DNA from 2 places in the Rhizobium sp. Root491 genome. Region 1 is predicted to be linked to the other one. Evidence: riboswitches for the same ligand, from Rfam matches in the RefSeq annotation. Region 1 holds a riboswitch; the other holds the start of a gene.

Evidence for each region. A riboswitch is a leader RNA that binds a small molecule or an ion and turns the genes downstream of it on or off. The one in region 1 is predicted to bind S-adenosylmethionine.
Region 2: linked by a shared signal. The riboswitch ahead of metA (homoserine O-acetyltransferase MetA) and the one ahead of ASD46_RS04970 (O-succinylhomoserine sulfhydrylase) in region 1 are both predicted to bind S-adenosylmethionine.

Annotation. Positions count from the first base shown of each region.
Region 1 covers NZ_LMFF01000001.1:998,286-1,005,590, forward strand. Annotated here, with positions in the region: gene aqpZ (aquaporin Z) at 1-426, opposite strand, end outside; tRNA gene ASD46_RS04960 (tRNA-Gly) at 581-654, opposite strand; gene ASD46_RS04965 (2'-deoxycytidine 5'-triphosphate deaminase) at 711-1,808, opposite strand; SAM riboswitch at 1,882-1,960, shown strand; gene ASD46_RS04970 (O-succinylhomoserine sulfhydrylase) at 2,003-3,187, shown strand; gene apaG (Co2+/Mg2+ efflux protein ApaG) at 3,424-3,816, shown strand; gene ASD46_RS04980 (Hsp33 family molecular chaperone) at 3,855-4,844, opposite strand; gene argF (ornithine carbamoyltransferase) at 5,068-5,985, opposite strand; gene ASD46_RS04990 (aspartate aminotransferase family protein) at 6,040-7,242, opposite strand.
Region 2 covers NZ_LMFF01000014.1:184,172-191,476, reverse strand. Annotated here, with positions in the region: gene ASD46_RS15865 (MFS transporter) at 1-313, shown strand, start outside; gene ispG (flavodoxin-dependent (E)-4-hydroxy-3-methylbut-2-enyl-diphosphate synthase) at 434-1,684, shown strand; gene ASD46_RS15855 (OmpA family protein) at 1,751-2,413, shown strand; gene ASD46_RS15850 (polyprenyl synthetase family protein) at 2,446-3,360, opposite strand; gene mtgA (monofunctional biosynthetic peptidoglycan transglycosylase) at 3,496-4,242, shown strand; gene ASD46_RS15840 (aldose epimerase family protein) at 4,258-5,277, opposite strand; gene metA (homoserine O-acetyltransferase MetA) at 5,352-6,278, opposite strand; SAM riboswitch at 6,361-6,437, opposite strand; gene ASD46_RS15830 (thiamine diphosphokinase) at 6,528-7,181, shown strand; gene ASD46_RS15825 (ABC-F family ATP-binding cassette domain-containing protein) at 7,186-7,305, shown strand, end outside.

The DNA.
Region 1 (7,305 bases):
AAATGCCGTCAAAATGACTTCGATCAGCAGCGCCGACACGAGCGAATATCCACCCGGTGAATGTTCCCCGTAACCATTTGCGGCAAAACCGCCAATATCGGCACCGGCTTTACCGGTAAGGATGACATAAAGCGCCCCCGCCGCGACGATCGCACCCAGAACCTGCGCCACTATGTAAGGAACGAGGTTCGATGCCGGAAATTTGCCAGCAACGGACAGACCGACGGAAACGGCTGGATTAAAATGACCGCCCGAAATACCCCCGACCGCATATGCCATGGTCAAAACCGTCAGACCGAAAGCGAAAGCGACACCGAGAAAGCCAATGCCGAGTTCAGGAAAAGCAGCGGCAAAAACCGCACTGCCGCAACCTCCGAACACGAGCCAGAAAGTGCCAAGAAATTCCGAAAGAAGCTTGCGACTCATAACACTCCCCCAATAATGTTACGACCGCATCAACTATTACGTGCAATTTAATTGTAGTCAAGCTAAATCGCATAGTCGCACGTTTGCCGCAGCGATGGCGGTGACATGCGCGCTTTTGGCTGGCCAGGAAGTTGTTTGGATTGCCTTGAAAATATGGAGCGGGTGAAGGGAATCGAACCCTCGTATTCAGCTTGGGAAGCTGCTGCTCTACCATTGAGCTACACCCGCGCCGCGCACAAGACATCGGACAGTTCTTATCGGGTGTCAAGCACCCGACAGGATCATTACTCCGCGCGGAAATGCTTGGAGAGCTTCAGGCCCTGTGCCTGATAGTTGGAGCCAAGGCCGCTGCCGTAGAGGCCATCAGGTTTTTGCAACATGTGCTCGTAAACCAGCCGGCCGACGATCTGGCCGTGTTCGAGGATGAATGGCACCTCGTGGCTGCGCACCTCGAGAACGGCGCGGCTGCCCGTGCCGCCCGCCTGCGCATGGCCGAAGCCTGGATCGAAGAAGCCCGCATAATGCACGCGGAACTCGCCCACCAAGGGATCGAAGGGCGTCATTTCGGCCGCATAAAGTGGCGGTACATGCACGGCTTCACGCGAAACGAGAATATAGAACTCATCCGGATCGAGGATCAGTTCGGCACGGCCGCGGGCGTATAGAGGTTCCCAGAAATCGAGAACATCGTGCTGAGCCTTCTTGTCGACATCTACCACCGCCGTGTGATGCTTGCCGCGATAACCGATCAGCCCTTTTTCACCAAAACCCTTTAGGTCGATGGAAAGCGCGATGCCGCCGCCGGTCACATTAGGGGTTTCGCTGGCGACCAGCATCTCCGTCTCGTGCAATTTCAGAAGCTCGGCCTCGTTGAGCAACGAGTGGCCGATGCGGAAACGGATTTGCGAGAGGCGCGAGCCACGGCGCACGACGACCGGGAAGGTGCGCGGGCTGATTTCCAGATAGAGCGGGCCGGCATAGCCCGCAGGTATCTTGTCGAATTCCTGCGCATTGTCGGTCATGACGCGGGTGAAGATATCAAGACGCCCAGTCGAGCTTTTCGGATTGGCCGAAGCCGACATATCCGCCGGCAGCTCCAGGCTCTCCATCAAGGGCACGATGTAGACGCAACCGGTTTCCAGCACCGCCCCCTCGCTCAGATCGACCTCGTGCAGGCTGAAGCGGTTGAGCTTGTCGATGACTCGGGTTCCGGGGCCGGGCATGAAACTGGCGCGCACGCGATAGGCTTTGGAGCCCAGTCGCAGATCGAGGCTGGCGGGTTGCACCTGATCGACATCGAGATCAGCCTCGCTTTTCAGCTTGCCGCCCGCAAACAGCGCCCTGATCGCGCCATCCGCCAAAATGCCCGTGGTTCTGGTCATGATCATCATTCCTTTTTACGGCGACAAAACCAAAAGGAAAGCATTGACGCAAGCCGGTAACGGCAGTATGGCAAGCTTATCCCGTGGTGATTTGGCCGGTCGGCTTGCAGCCACGTTAAACAAGTGGCTAAAAAGACCGGGTGCTAGGAACCGGTCTGCTTTTGCGACCGGTTTTTTTGTTTTGAGGTGATCACATGAGCAATAAATGGCGCCCGGCAACCCAGCTCGTTCACGGTGGTACGCTACGCTCACCCTATGGTGAAACGTCGGAAGCGATCTATCTGACCCAGGGTTTCGTTTACGAAAACTCCGAAGCCGCCGAAGCGCGCTTCAAGGGCGAAACGGATGGCTTCATCTATGCCCGCTATGCAAGCCCGACCAATGACATGTTCGAAAAGCGCATGTGCCTGCTGGAAGGTGCGGAAGACGCCCGTGCGCTTGCCTCCGGCATGGCCGCCGTGACAGCCGCCATCATGTGCCAGCTGCGTGCCGGCGATCACATCGTTGCTGCCCGCGCGCTTTTTGGCTCCTGCCGTTGGGTGGTAGAAACGCTTGCACCCAAATACGGCATCGAGTGCACGCTGATCGACGGACGCGATCTCAACAATTGGGAAAAGGCGATCCAGCCGAACACCAAGCTGTTTTTCCTCGAAAGCCCGACCAACCCGACGCTCGAAGTGGTGGATATTGCCGGTGTGGCGAAGCTCGCCAACCAGATCGGCGCGAAAGTGGTTGTCGACAATGTTTTCGCCACACCGCTTTTCCAGAAGCCACTCGAACTCGGCGCCCACATCGTCGTTTATTCGGCGACGAAGCATATTGACGGTCAGGGCCGTTGCCTTGGCGGCGTGATCCTTTCCGACAAGAAGTGGATTGAGGAAGAGCTGCAGGACTATTTCCGCCACACCGGCCCAGCCATGTCGCCGTTCAATGCCTGGACGCTGCTGAAGGGCATCGAAACCCTGCCGCTGCGTGTCAAGCAGCAGACGGCCAATGCCTCGAAGATCGCCGATTTCCTCGCCGACAGCGGCAAGGTTGCCAAAGTGATCTATCCCGGTCGCGCCGACCATCCGCAGGCAGACATCATCGCGCGGCAGATGTCGGGCGGCTCGACGCTCGTGGCTTTCGAACTGAAGGGTGGCAAGGAAGCGGCATTCGCACTGCAGAACGCGCTTGATATCGTGAAGATTTCCAACAATCTCGGCGATGCCAAGAGCCTCATTACCCACCCTGGCACCACGACGCACAAGAACCTGACCGACGAGGCGCGTGCCGAACTGGGTATTTCCGGCGGGACCTTGCGTCTTTCCTGCGGTATCGAAGATACGGACGATCTGCTGGAAGATCTGGCGAAGGGTCTTGCGGCCGTTTCAGTTTAAGGATTCAGTCGACATACCGCCATGGCCCGACTTCCCCGTCGGGCCATGGCACGCATCCCGCCTGGGTGAAAGCCCGCGTCGGGCAACCAATATTTACCTTTACCGTTATCCCTAACGGTGAAAAAACGGCGCAACAGAAGATGCACGTGGTCGTCAAGTCATTCATTTTCTTGACGATAGCCAGAACCTGTAGTGTAGGATGATGGCAGCAGGGAAAATATCGAGGTGTGGCGCGTATGTATCGTGCTCTGACAAGGGATATCGAGGTAACGGTCGATCCGTATTATCTCGAGGAGCAGTCCGACCCGGATGACGATCGTTATGTCTGGGGCTATAAAGTCGTGATCTCGAACAATTCCGATGTTCCGATAACACTCGTCAACCGCTATTGGCACATCACCGACCAGAACGGACAGGTGGATGAGGTCTACGGGCCGGGTGTCGTCGGCGAAAAACCGCATCTGAACCCCGGCGACAGTTACGAATATTCATCCGGCTGCCCGCTGGATACGCCGTCAGGCCTTATGTTTGGCCATTATGAAATGGAAACGGACAAAGGCGAGGTGTTCAACGTCACCATCCCCGCCTTTTCACTGGATTCACCCGGCCTGTTGCGGGTGCTGAACTGACAAAAAAGCCGCGCCATTCACAAGCGCGGCTCTCCTCGTCAGACGTTTTCAAACTCGCTGACATCGTAGCGATAGGTCGTGGAGCAGAACTCGCACGTCACGGCAATCGCACCGTCTTCCTCACTCGCCTTGATCTCTTCGGCGGTGAAACCGGACAGCACACCCTTGATCTTGTCACGTGAACAGCTGCAACGGTCGAAAATGACCTGCGGATCGTAGATGCGCACGCCGCTCTCGTGGAAAAGCCTGTAAAGCAGACGCTCCACTGGCACCTGCGGATCGGTCAGCTCGTCGGTATCCACCGTATTCAGCAGCGACACTGCCTCTGTCCAGGCATCGTCCTCGGCCACTTCATAATCGCCCTCGTCGCCGTCACCGCCATGGAGATCGCGCATGCGCAAACGCTCGGGCGCCTGCGGCAGGAACTGGGCAATCACGCCGCCTGCACGCCAGCTATGGCGCGGCTTGCCTTCGCCGTCACGGTCGAAGAACTGGGCAACGCCGAGGCGCACGCGGGTGGGAAGCTGTTCCGACTGACGGAAATAAACCCCGGCGATTTCTTCCAGCGAAGAACCGTCCAGCGGCACGATGCCCTGATAAGGCTGCATGCCGACGCCCTGATCGATGGTGAAGGCCAGAATGCCGGTTCCGAGCAGTTGTTCGGGCGAGGTTTGCCCCGCAGCAACAGCTTCCGCCAGCCGCTCCTCATCGAAACGGGCATAAGCGCGCATGCTCTCGGGCGCGGTGAAATCCGCCACCAGAAGGTCAACCGGGCCGTCGCCCTTCGTCTGCACGGTCAGCTTGCCGGAAAATTTCAGGGATGTGCCGATCAGCGCCGTCAGAACCGTTGCTTCCGCCAGCAGGCGGGCGACAATCTCGGGATATTCGTGACGTTCGAGGATGGCATTCAACAGCGGCCCGACCTGTACGGCGCGACCGCGCACGTCCAGACCTTCGACCTGAAAGGGCACAACCTTGTCGTCGCCAGCTAAATCGAGATTGTCCAGTTCAACCGTTACATCTGCCATGTCATAACTCCTTGGCGCAGCCGTTGCGCCGCTACCGTCCAAAAGTCCGGCTTTTAAAATGTACTTTTTCAGCTTGTCGCACAGAGATCCGGGAAGCGAAACCGCCTCCGGGGAAAATCGTGCAAATCGTGAGGTGGCCCGCCAGCGAAAAGCCGACGAGCGTCTTCGAAGCCCCACAGATGGGAATGTGCATCGCCGAGTTCAAGCACCCGGCCGATAGCGGTCAGATGACGCCCATGCACCATGCGATAATGGACTTCTGCGCATGGAGCCGGTTTTCCGCCTCGTCGAAGACCACCGATTGCGGCCCGTCGATCACTGCATCCGTTACTTCCTCGCCGCGATGCGCCGGCAGGCAGTGCATGAACAGCGCTTCCTTGTTGGCCTTCGCCATCAGCGCTTCATTGACCTGATAAGGCTGGAAGATATTGTGGCCGCGCGCCTTGTGTTCCTGGTTCATGGACACCCAGGTATCGGTGACGACGCAATCAGCGCCCGCCACTGCCTTGTCGGCATCGTGGTACAGCGAGATTTCGCCGCCATTGTTGCGTGCCCAGTTCAGGAACTTGTCGTGCGGTTCCGAACCCATCGGTACTGCCATCGCCATGCGGTAACCGAAACGGGCGGAGCCTTCCACGAACGAATGCAGCACATTATTGCCGTCACCCGTCCAGGCAATGGTCTTGCCCTTGACCGGGCCGCGATGTTCCTCGAACGTCAATATATCCGCCATGATCTGGCAGGGATGCGTGTCGTCCGTCAGGCCATTGATAACAGGCACGGTGGCGTGTTCGGCAAGCTCGAGCAGACGCGAGTGATCCGTGGTGCGGATCATGATGGCATCGACATAGCGCGACAGCACCTTGGCCGTATCGCCAATCGTTTCCGCGCGGCCCAGCTGCATTTCCGTGCCCGACAGGAAAAGGGTCTCACCGCCGAGTTGGCGCATGCCGACATCGAAGGAGACGCGGGTGCGTGTGGACGGTTTTTCGAAAATCATTGCCAGCATCTTGCCAGCAAGCGGCTTTTCCGCCGTGCCGGTTTTGGTGGCAATCTTGCGCGTGCGCGCATCATCAAGAATTGTCCGCAGATCCTCCGACCCGACGGCCGAGAGGTCCAGAAAATGTTTTGGTGAACCCATTCTAATCTGTCCCATGCTTGCGAGCCCCTGAAGAGAGGCCCGCTCTTGATTTTTTCAGGCGCTTTTTGCCTGTTTCGCAACCGTCAGGGAGGCGGCAGCCGCGTCGATACGTGCAAGACCCTCACGGGCCTCTTCCGCCGTGGTGACGAGCGGCGGCAGAAGACGGATGACATTGTCGCCCGCAGGCACGCCAAGCAGATGCTCTGCGCGCATGGCCTGCAGCAATTCGCCCGAAGGAATCTTCGCCTTGATGCCCAGAAGCAGGCCTTCGCCGCGAATTTCCTCGATCACGTCAGGATAACGGTCCTTGAGCGAGGCGAGACCCTGCCGGAAGACCAGCGCGACGTCACGGACCTTCTCGAGAAAACCTTCGGAGAGAACGACGTCAAGCACGGCATTGCCGACTGCCATGGCCAGCGGGTTGCCGCCATAGGTGGTGCCATGTACGCCCGCCGTCATGCCGGAAGCGGCATCTGCCGTGGCAAGGCATGCGCCGAGCGGGAAACCGCCACCGATACCCTTGGCGACCGCCATGATATCGGGCGCAACACCGGTATGTTCATAAGCAAACAGCTTGCCTGTGCGGCCGACACCCGTCTGGACCTCATCGAAAATCAGCAGCAGGCCGTGCTCGTCGCACAATCCGCGCAGGATTTGCAGGAATTCCTTGCTGGGCGAGCGAATGCCGCCCTCGCCCTGGATGGGCTCGATCAGAAGTGCAGCAGTCTCAGCCGTGATGACGGCCTTGAGGGCATCGACATCACCGAACGGAACCTGATCGAAACCTTCGACCTTGGGACCGAAACCTTCGAGGTATTTCTGCTGGCCACCCGCGGCGATCGTCGCCAGTGTACGGCCATGGAAAGCGCCTTCGAAGGACACGATGCGGAACTTCTCCGGATGGCCCTTGGTATAGTGATAACGGCGGGCGGTCTTGATGGCGCATTCCAGGGCTTCCGCGCCTGAATTTGTGAAGAATACCTTGTCCGCGAAAGTCGCTTCCGTCAGGCGCCTGGCGAGTTTTTCCTGTCCCGGTACTTCATAAAGGTTCGAGACGTGCCAGACCTTCTCGGCCTGCGTCTTGATCGCATCAACGAGGTGAGGATGGGCGTGGCCCAGCGAGTTGACAGCAACACCGGCCGCAAAATCCAGATATCGCTCGCCGCTTTCCGTGAACAGCCATACACCCTCACCGCGCTCGAAGCGCAGGGGGGCTCTTGAAAACGTATCAAACAATGGCGCGCCGGCTTCGGCCATGGCTGTATCACTCCTTGCGCAGATGCGCTGTCAAACTGTTGTCAATAGGCTTGCGGGGTTATC
Region 2 (7,305 bases), on a different contig from region 1:
TCTGATTGCGGGTCTTGCGGGAAATTCCACGTTTGTGATCATCGGCTTCGCGATTGCCGGCATCGGTATTTCCAACATGGTGCCGATCGCCTTTTCGGCGGCGGGGAACATGCCGGGACTGGCACCCGGCATCGGCCTGTCGGTAGTCACCACCATGGGTTATTCCGGGATTCTGGTAGCACCCTCGGCCATCGGCTTCATTGCCGAACATACCGGCCTGGCCAGCGTATTTCTCGCTCTGCCGTTGTTGCATGTGGTGGTTTTGCTGCTTTCGCGGCTCGCCCGGCATGCGGATGGTGCGGGCAAGGAATAGGCGTCTCGAATTTTGCCATGATTGCGGTAAAGTAGAAGCTCTTATGCGTTGGGTGTTGACAAGCAGGCCCCCTTGTTTCACCTCAATTGCCAGACCTTGCCGCAAGCTCCAGAGACCGCCATGACGTCACACGCCGATTACGATCCAAAGCCCCGCCGTGCATCCGTTGCCGTCGACGTAGGGGGCGTCATCGTGGGTGGCGGTGCGCCTGTCGTCGTACAATCCATGACCAATACCGACACGGCGGATATCGACGCCACCGTGCAGCAGGTGGCGGCACTCTTCCAGGCCGGTTCTGAAATGGTGCGCATCACCGTCGATCGCGATGAGAGCGCTGCCGCTGTGCCGAAAATCCGCGAACGGCTGCTGCGCCTTGGCATGGACGTGCCGCTGATTGGCGATTTCCACTATATCGGCCACAAGCTTCTGGCCGATCATCCGGCCTGTGCCGAAGCACTTGCGAAATACCGCATCAATCCCGGCAATGTCGGCTTCAAGGACAAGAAGGACAAGCAGTTCGGCGAAATCGTCGAAACGGCGATCCGTTATGACAAGCCGGTTCGCATCGGCGTGAACTGGGGGTCGCTCGATCAGGAATTGCTGACGACGCTGATGGACAAGAACAAGGAGGAGGGTTTTCCGCTCTCTGCCCGTCAGGTCACCCGCGAAGCCATCGTCCAGTCGGCACTGATTTCCGCAGAGCTTGCCGAAGAAATCGGCCTGCCGCGCAACCGCATCATCCTGTCTGCCAAGGTCAGCCAGGTACAGGACCTGATTGCCGTTTATTCGATGCTGTCGGAACGCTCCAACCATGCACTGCATCTCGGTCTTACCGAAGCCGGCATGGGTTCCAAGGGCATCGTCGCCTCGTCTGCTGCCATGGGTTATGTGCTGCAGCACGGTATTGGCGACACGATCCGCGTCTCGCTGACGCCTGAGCCGAACGGCGACCGCACCCGCGAGGTGCAGGTGGCGCAGGAATTGCTGCAGGTCATGGGTTTCCGCCAGTTCATTCCTGTGGTTGCGGCATGTCCCGGCTGCGGGCGCACCACCTCTACCGTCTTTCAGGAACTTGCCCAGAATATCCAGAATGACATTCGCAAGAACATGCCGATCTGGCGTGAAAAATATCCCGGTGTGGAAGCGCTCAATGTTGCTGTCATGGGCTGCATCGTTAATGGGCCCGGCGAAAGCAAACATGCCGATATCGGCATTTCACTGCCCGGAACCGGCGAAAGCCCCGCTGCACCGATCTTCATCGATGGCGAGAAGGCGCTCACCCTGCGCGGTCCCAACATCGCTGCGGATTTTGAAGCGCTTGTGATCGATTACATCGAAAAGCGTTTTGGCCGGAAAGATGCGGCGGAGTAAAAACTACCGTGAAAATGCCGAAATTCCACTGTCATACCGCCTGAACCCTTCGGAGCATCAAAACACATGATCAAAAAAATCGCGATCGTTGCCCTTTGCGGGACCTATCTTTCCGCCTGCACCACCACCGATCCCTATACGGGTGAGCAGAAGATGTCGAACACGGCGGGCGGCGCTGGTATCGGCGCTGTCGTCGGTGCTCTCGGTGGTCTGGCTGTCGGCGGTTCGCCGGTCGGTCGCCGCAACGCAGCCCTCATCGGCGCCGGCATCGGTGCACTCGCCGGTGGCGCAATCGGCAATTACATGGATGGTCAGGAATCCGAGCTTCGCGCCCAGCTTCAGGGCACTGGCGTTTCCGTTAGCCGCCGTGGCGACAGCATCGTTCTCAACATGCCGTCGAACATCACCTTCGCGACGGATCAGGATCAGGTCATCCCGCCCTTCTATCAGACACTCGATTCCGTCGCCATCGTGCTGAACAAGTTCAACCGCACGCTCATCGACATCAACGGCCATACCGACTCCACCGGCAGCCAGCAGCACAACCAGGCGCTTTCCGAGCGTCGTGCGGCGTCTGTTGCAAACTATCTCGGCGCACGCGGCGTCGACCAGCGCCGTATTTCGACGCTCGGCTTCGGCCCCTCGCAGCCGATCGCTTCGAACGCAACGCCGGATGGCCGCGCCCAGAACCGTCGCGTCGAAGTGCTGATTTCGCCGCTCAAGGGCTGATTGGCTGAAAAACGGTGAGCCGGGAAACCGGCTCAGCTTTTCCGTTCGGCGATGAATCTGGCGGCCGCGATGAGTATCGCGGCCTTTTCGCCGTAGGGGGCCAGAAGTTCGGAGGCTTCCGCCACCTGTTCCTGAAGCTTGAGGCGCGCCCAGTCTTCACCGCGTAGTGCCACCAGCGTTCCCTTGCCGCGTGCGGCATCCTTGCCGGTTGCCTTGCCCATGGTGGCGGCATCGGCGGTCAGATCCAGGAGATCGTCTGCAAGCTGGAAGGCAAGGCCGATCTTTTCACCGAAGAGGCGCAGTCTTTGTCTTTCGGAAACATCGCTGCCGGCGATGATCGCGCCTGCCTCGCAGGCGAAGCGAAGCAGCGCACCGGTTTTCATAGCCTGCAATGTAATAATGCCGGTCTCATCAGGTGCGTTCTTTTCCGCAGCCAGATCGAGCGCCTGACCGCCCGCCATGCCGCCGACGCCCGCGGCGCGGGCAAGGGAGAGAACGAGAGACGCCTTGCGGTCTGCCTGGAGAGGATTTTCGTCCGATGCGATAATGTCGAAAGCGAGTGTCAGCAGGCTGTCGCCTGCGAGAATGGCGGTCGCCTCGTCGAATTTGCGGTGCACTGTCGGCTGGCCGCGGCGCAGGTCGTCGTCATCCATCGCTGGCAGATCGTCGTGCACCAGCGAGTAACAATGCAGGCACTCCAGCGCGGCACCGACATGATGGGCTGCTTCGGCATTTCCGCCGAGCAAGGCCGTGCTTTCTATGACCAGGAAGGGCCGCAGGCGTTTGCCGCCGTTCAGCACACCATGACGCATGGCGTCGAGCAGGTTTTGCGGGCGCGTAATCTCATCCGCACGCGCCTCTGCGGAAAGCAGGCGACCAAGCAGGGATTCGGTCTGTGCCGCGTTATCGCGCAGCTTCGTTTCGAAATTCGTCATCTGAGCGTCCATGTCGCGCTCTTTGGCATGGCGCGCGGGGTCAGGCAACCTTTTCGTGATTCCTGAGGTCAACTGTTTGACCGGACTCGCCTTGAAGGCGGCAATGGAATATGAAAGGCTTCGATTGGTGCGGGGCTTTGACGAATATTGAGCAGTACGCCTGAAAGCGACGCAGATTACGCCGTGCTGGCGGAAGACCGGAGCAGTCCGAAGGTGGATTTTCGCACGTTGGCAAAGCGTATCATCATGACCTTGCTGGCGTTGCTGATCCTGCCCTATCTGCTGATCCCGGTTTATGCCCTGCCTTTCATGCGGCCGGTCTCGACGCTGATGCTTGCCGATCTGGTGACACTTCAGGGTTATGACCGGCGCTGGGTGCCGCTCGAGGATATTTCGCCGCGCCTTGTGCAATCCGTAATGATGTCCGAGGACGGACAATTCTGTTTCCACGGCGGCGTTGACTGGAACCAGATGCAGTCCGTGGTCAACAATGCGCTCGAAGGCGCGTCCACCCGTGGCGCCAGCACCATTCCCATGCAGACGGCCAAGAACCTGTTCCTCTGGAACGGCCGCTCGTTCTTGCGCAAGGGGCTGGAGTTGCCGCTGGCGATTGCTGCCGATTTCGTCTGGTCCAAAAAACGGATGATGGAGATTTATCTCAACGTTGCGGAATGGGGACCCGGCATTTACGGCATCGAGGCCGCAGCACAGCACCATTTCAAGGTACCGGCGGCAAAGCTCAGCTCCCGCCAGGCGGCACTGCTTGCCGTTTCTCTGCCCAATCCCATCGATCGCGTTGCCAGCAAGCCGGGGCGTGGTTTGCAACGGCTTGCCGGCCTTATCGAACGGCGTGCCCGGGCATCGGGCGGTTATGTGGGATGCGTGCTGGACTGAGCCCAGCCCGCCGCCTCAACCCTTCTTGAAAATATAGTCGGTTTCCTGACGCAGGGTCTCGCCGGGACGCAGGATCGCGTAGGGGAAATCGGGATGATTGACGGCATCAGGCCATATCTGCGTTTCCAGACAAAAACCGGCAAAGGGGCCATAATGGCGGCCATCGAGGCCTGGAACGGGAACATTCAGCTTGAAGGCTGAATAAAATTGCACGCCGGGTTCGGTGGTGTGAACCTCAAGGGCAATGTCGGAGGCGGGCGAATAGGCGCGGGCAACCTTGCGCTTGGCACGACGCTCGGGCGAAAGGCAGAAATTATGGTCGTAGAGCACCTGCTCGCCATCCTCCGTTCGCCGCATCGGCGTCGGGTGGCGCAGGTCGAAGACGGTGCCTTCGACGGAGCGGATTTCGCCTGTCGGGATCTGTTTGTCGTTGGTTGGCAGATAAAAGTCAGCGGCGATGCTGATCTCATGTCCAAGTGCGGTATCAGCACCGTCGAGGTTGAAATAGGAATGCTGGCAGATATTGGCGATGGTCGGTTGGTCGGTCACCGTTTCATAGACCACCGAAAGCACGCCGCCGTCGCGGATCGTATAGGTCGCGGTCACCGTGCAATTGCCGGGATAACCGGCGCGGCCGTCGGGATCGATGATCTGCAGAACCGCATGGCTTTCGCCGTGTTCCATCAGCATCCAGTTACGTTTGCCCATCCCGTCGCTGCCGCCATGCAGGTGGCTGACGCCTTTTTCGTTCAGTTCCAGCTGGTATTCGTGCCCGTCGATCGAGAATTTTCCGTCACCGATACGGTTGGCGTTGCGGCCGGGTGTGGCGCCGAAATAGGATGAATATTTGTAGTCCTCGAATGTATCGAAGCCGAGAACGAGCGGCGGCTGGTGCCCATCGAGGCGTAGGTCCTGAATGACGGCGCCCCAGGTGATAACCTTGGCCGTCAGCCCGCCCCTCGAGATGGTGACGCGCTCAACCTTTTCGCCGGTTGCCGTGAAACCGAAATTCTCCCGTGCCGCCGCGTCGCTCATTGCGTCATTCTCCCGATATCTTTGAATTGCCGGCGGACGTTGCGTCATTTTCCGGCAATTCGCAATCCCGCAATTTACGCCGCTAGTTTGCCGATTGCTTCGAGGTCATAAGGCGTCGTCTGATATATCTCGTTGATCCAGTTGCCGAAAAACAGATGGGCATGGCTGCGCCAGCGGTTGAGCGGGGCAAGCTCCGGATCATTGTGCGGAAAATAATCATGCGGCAGCTTGATTGGAACGCCCGAGTTCACATCGCGGAAATATTCATCCGAAAGCGAGGTTGAATCATATTCGACGTGGTTGAACATATAGAGGCGGTTGCCCTCTTTTTCATGCACCAGACATACGCCCATTTCCTCTGACTCCATCAGGATTTCGAGTTCCGGGTGTTTTTCGATGTCGGCGCGGCGCACTTCCGTCCAGCGTGAGACCGGAACCTGAAAGTCGTCGGAAAAACCGTTGAGATATATCGACGAGGGGCAGAGATTGCGGTGACGATAGACGCCGAAAGCCTTTTCCTTCAGTTCGTATTTCGGCACACCATGGAAATGGTAGATGGCGGCCATCGCGCCCCAGCAGACGTTCAGCGTCGAATGGACGTTGGTTCGCGTCCAGTCGAAAATCTTTTGCATCTCGTTCCAGTAGGTCACGTCTTCATAATCAAGCATCTCGATGGGCGCGCCTGTGATGATGAAACCGTCGAACTTGCGGTGGCGCACTTCCTCCCATGTCTCATAGAAGGACAGAAGGTGCTCTTCCGGCGTATTCTTGGCACGATGGCCGCCAATGCGGATCAGCGAAAACTCCACCTGCAGCGGCGATGCGCCGACGAGGCGCGCCATCTGCACTTCCGTCTTGATCTTGTTCGGCATGAGATTGAGAAGCCCGATCTGGAGCGGGCGGATATCCTGCCGGATGGCCGCCGTTTCTGTCATGACCCGCACGCCCTCATGAACGAGGGTGTCGAAGGCGGGAAGCGTATCGGGAATCTTGATCGGCATGTCGAACTCTCTTTTCGGATGACGTAAAGAACGTTGCGAAAACAAAAAAACCGGCAGCGAAATCGCAGCCGGTCCCAGGAAATTACCCTTTTCCTCGACCCTTTAGCGACTTCTTTAAAGTGGCTGCAAGCCGGTCGGCAAATCACCACTGAGGCGTTTCATAATCCCGAAGCCGACGAAAATCAATATCGGCTGATTTCATCGGGTTTCTGCCTTTCCATTTTTGCCTGAGGTGCGATAAGGCAGGGCATGGATAGAGAACGCTTCACCATTCTGCTTGGCGGCGATGTCACCGTTACCGACCGCCTCAAAGCGGCGGTTGAGGGTAGCCGTGTGATTGCGGCCGATGGCGGCATGCGCCATGCCGCACCGCTCGGGCTCACACCCGAGCTCTGGGTGGGGGATTTCGATTCCACCGACAAGGACCTGCTGGACGCCTGGCCCGATGTGGTGCGACAGCCCTATCCCGCTGCAAAGGCTGTGACCGATGGCGAAATTGCGGTGTCGGAGGCACTTGCCCGCGGCGCGCGTTCTCTGGTGCTTGCCGGCGCGCTTGGTGGAGCGAGAAGCGACCACGCACTTCAGCACCTTCTTTACGCCGTGGCGCTTACTGAGCGTGGTCTCAACGTTACGCTGACCTCCGGCGAAGAGGAGGCCCGCCCGCTGCTGGCAGGGTCGTTCGATCTTGATCTGCCTCCCGGTGCGCTGTTTTCCGTTGCCGGGTTTACCGACCTTGTGGGGCTCGATATCGGCAATGTGCGTTATCCTCTCAAGGATTTCCCGCTTGCTTTCGGCTCTTCCCGCACTATTTCCAATGTCGCGAATGGCGGCCCCGTGCATTTCTCGCTGAAAAGCGGAAAAGCCATCGTGCTCGCCCGCCCTTATGATCTGACCGGAGCCTGACGCCTTGGCACCCCCAATTTTGAAACTCGATGACATCAAGCTGACCTTCGGCGTGACCCCGCTGCTCGACGGCGCCAATCTTCAGGTGGAGCCGGGCGACCGCATCTGCCTTGTCGGACGCAAC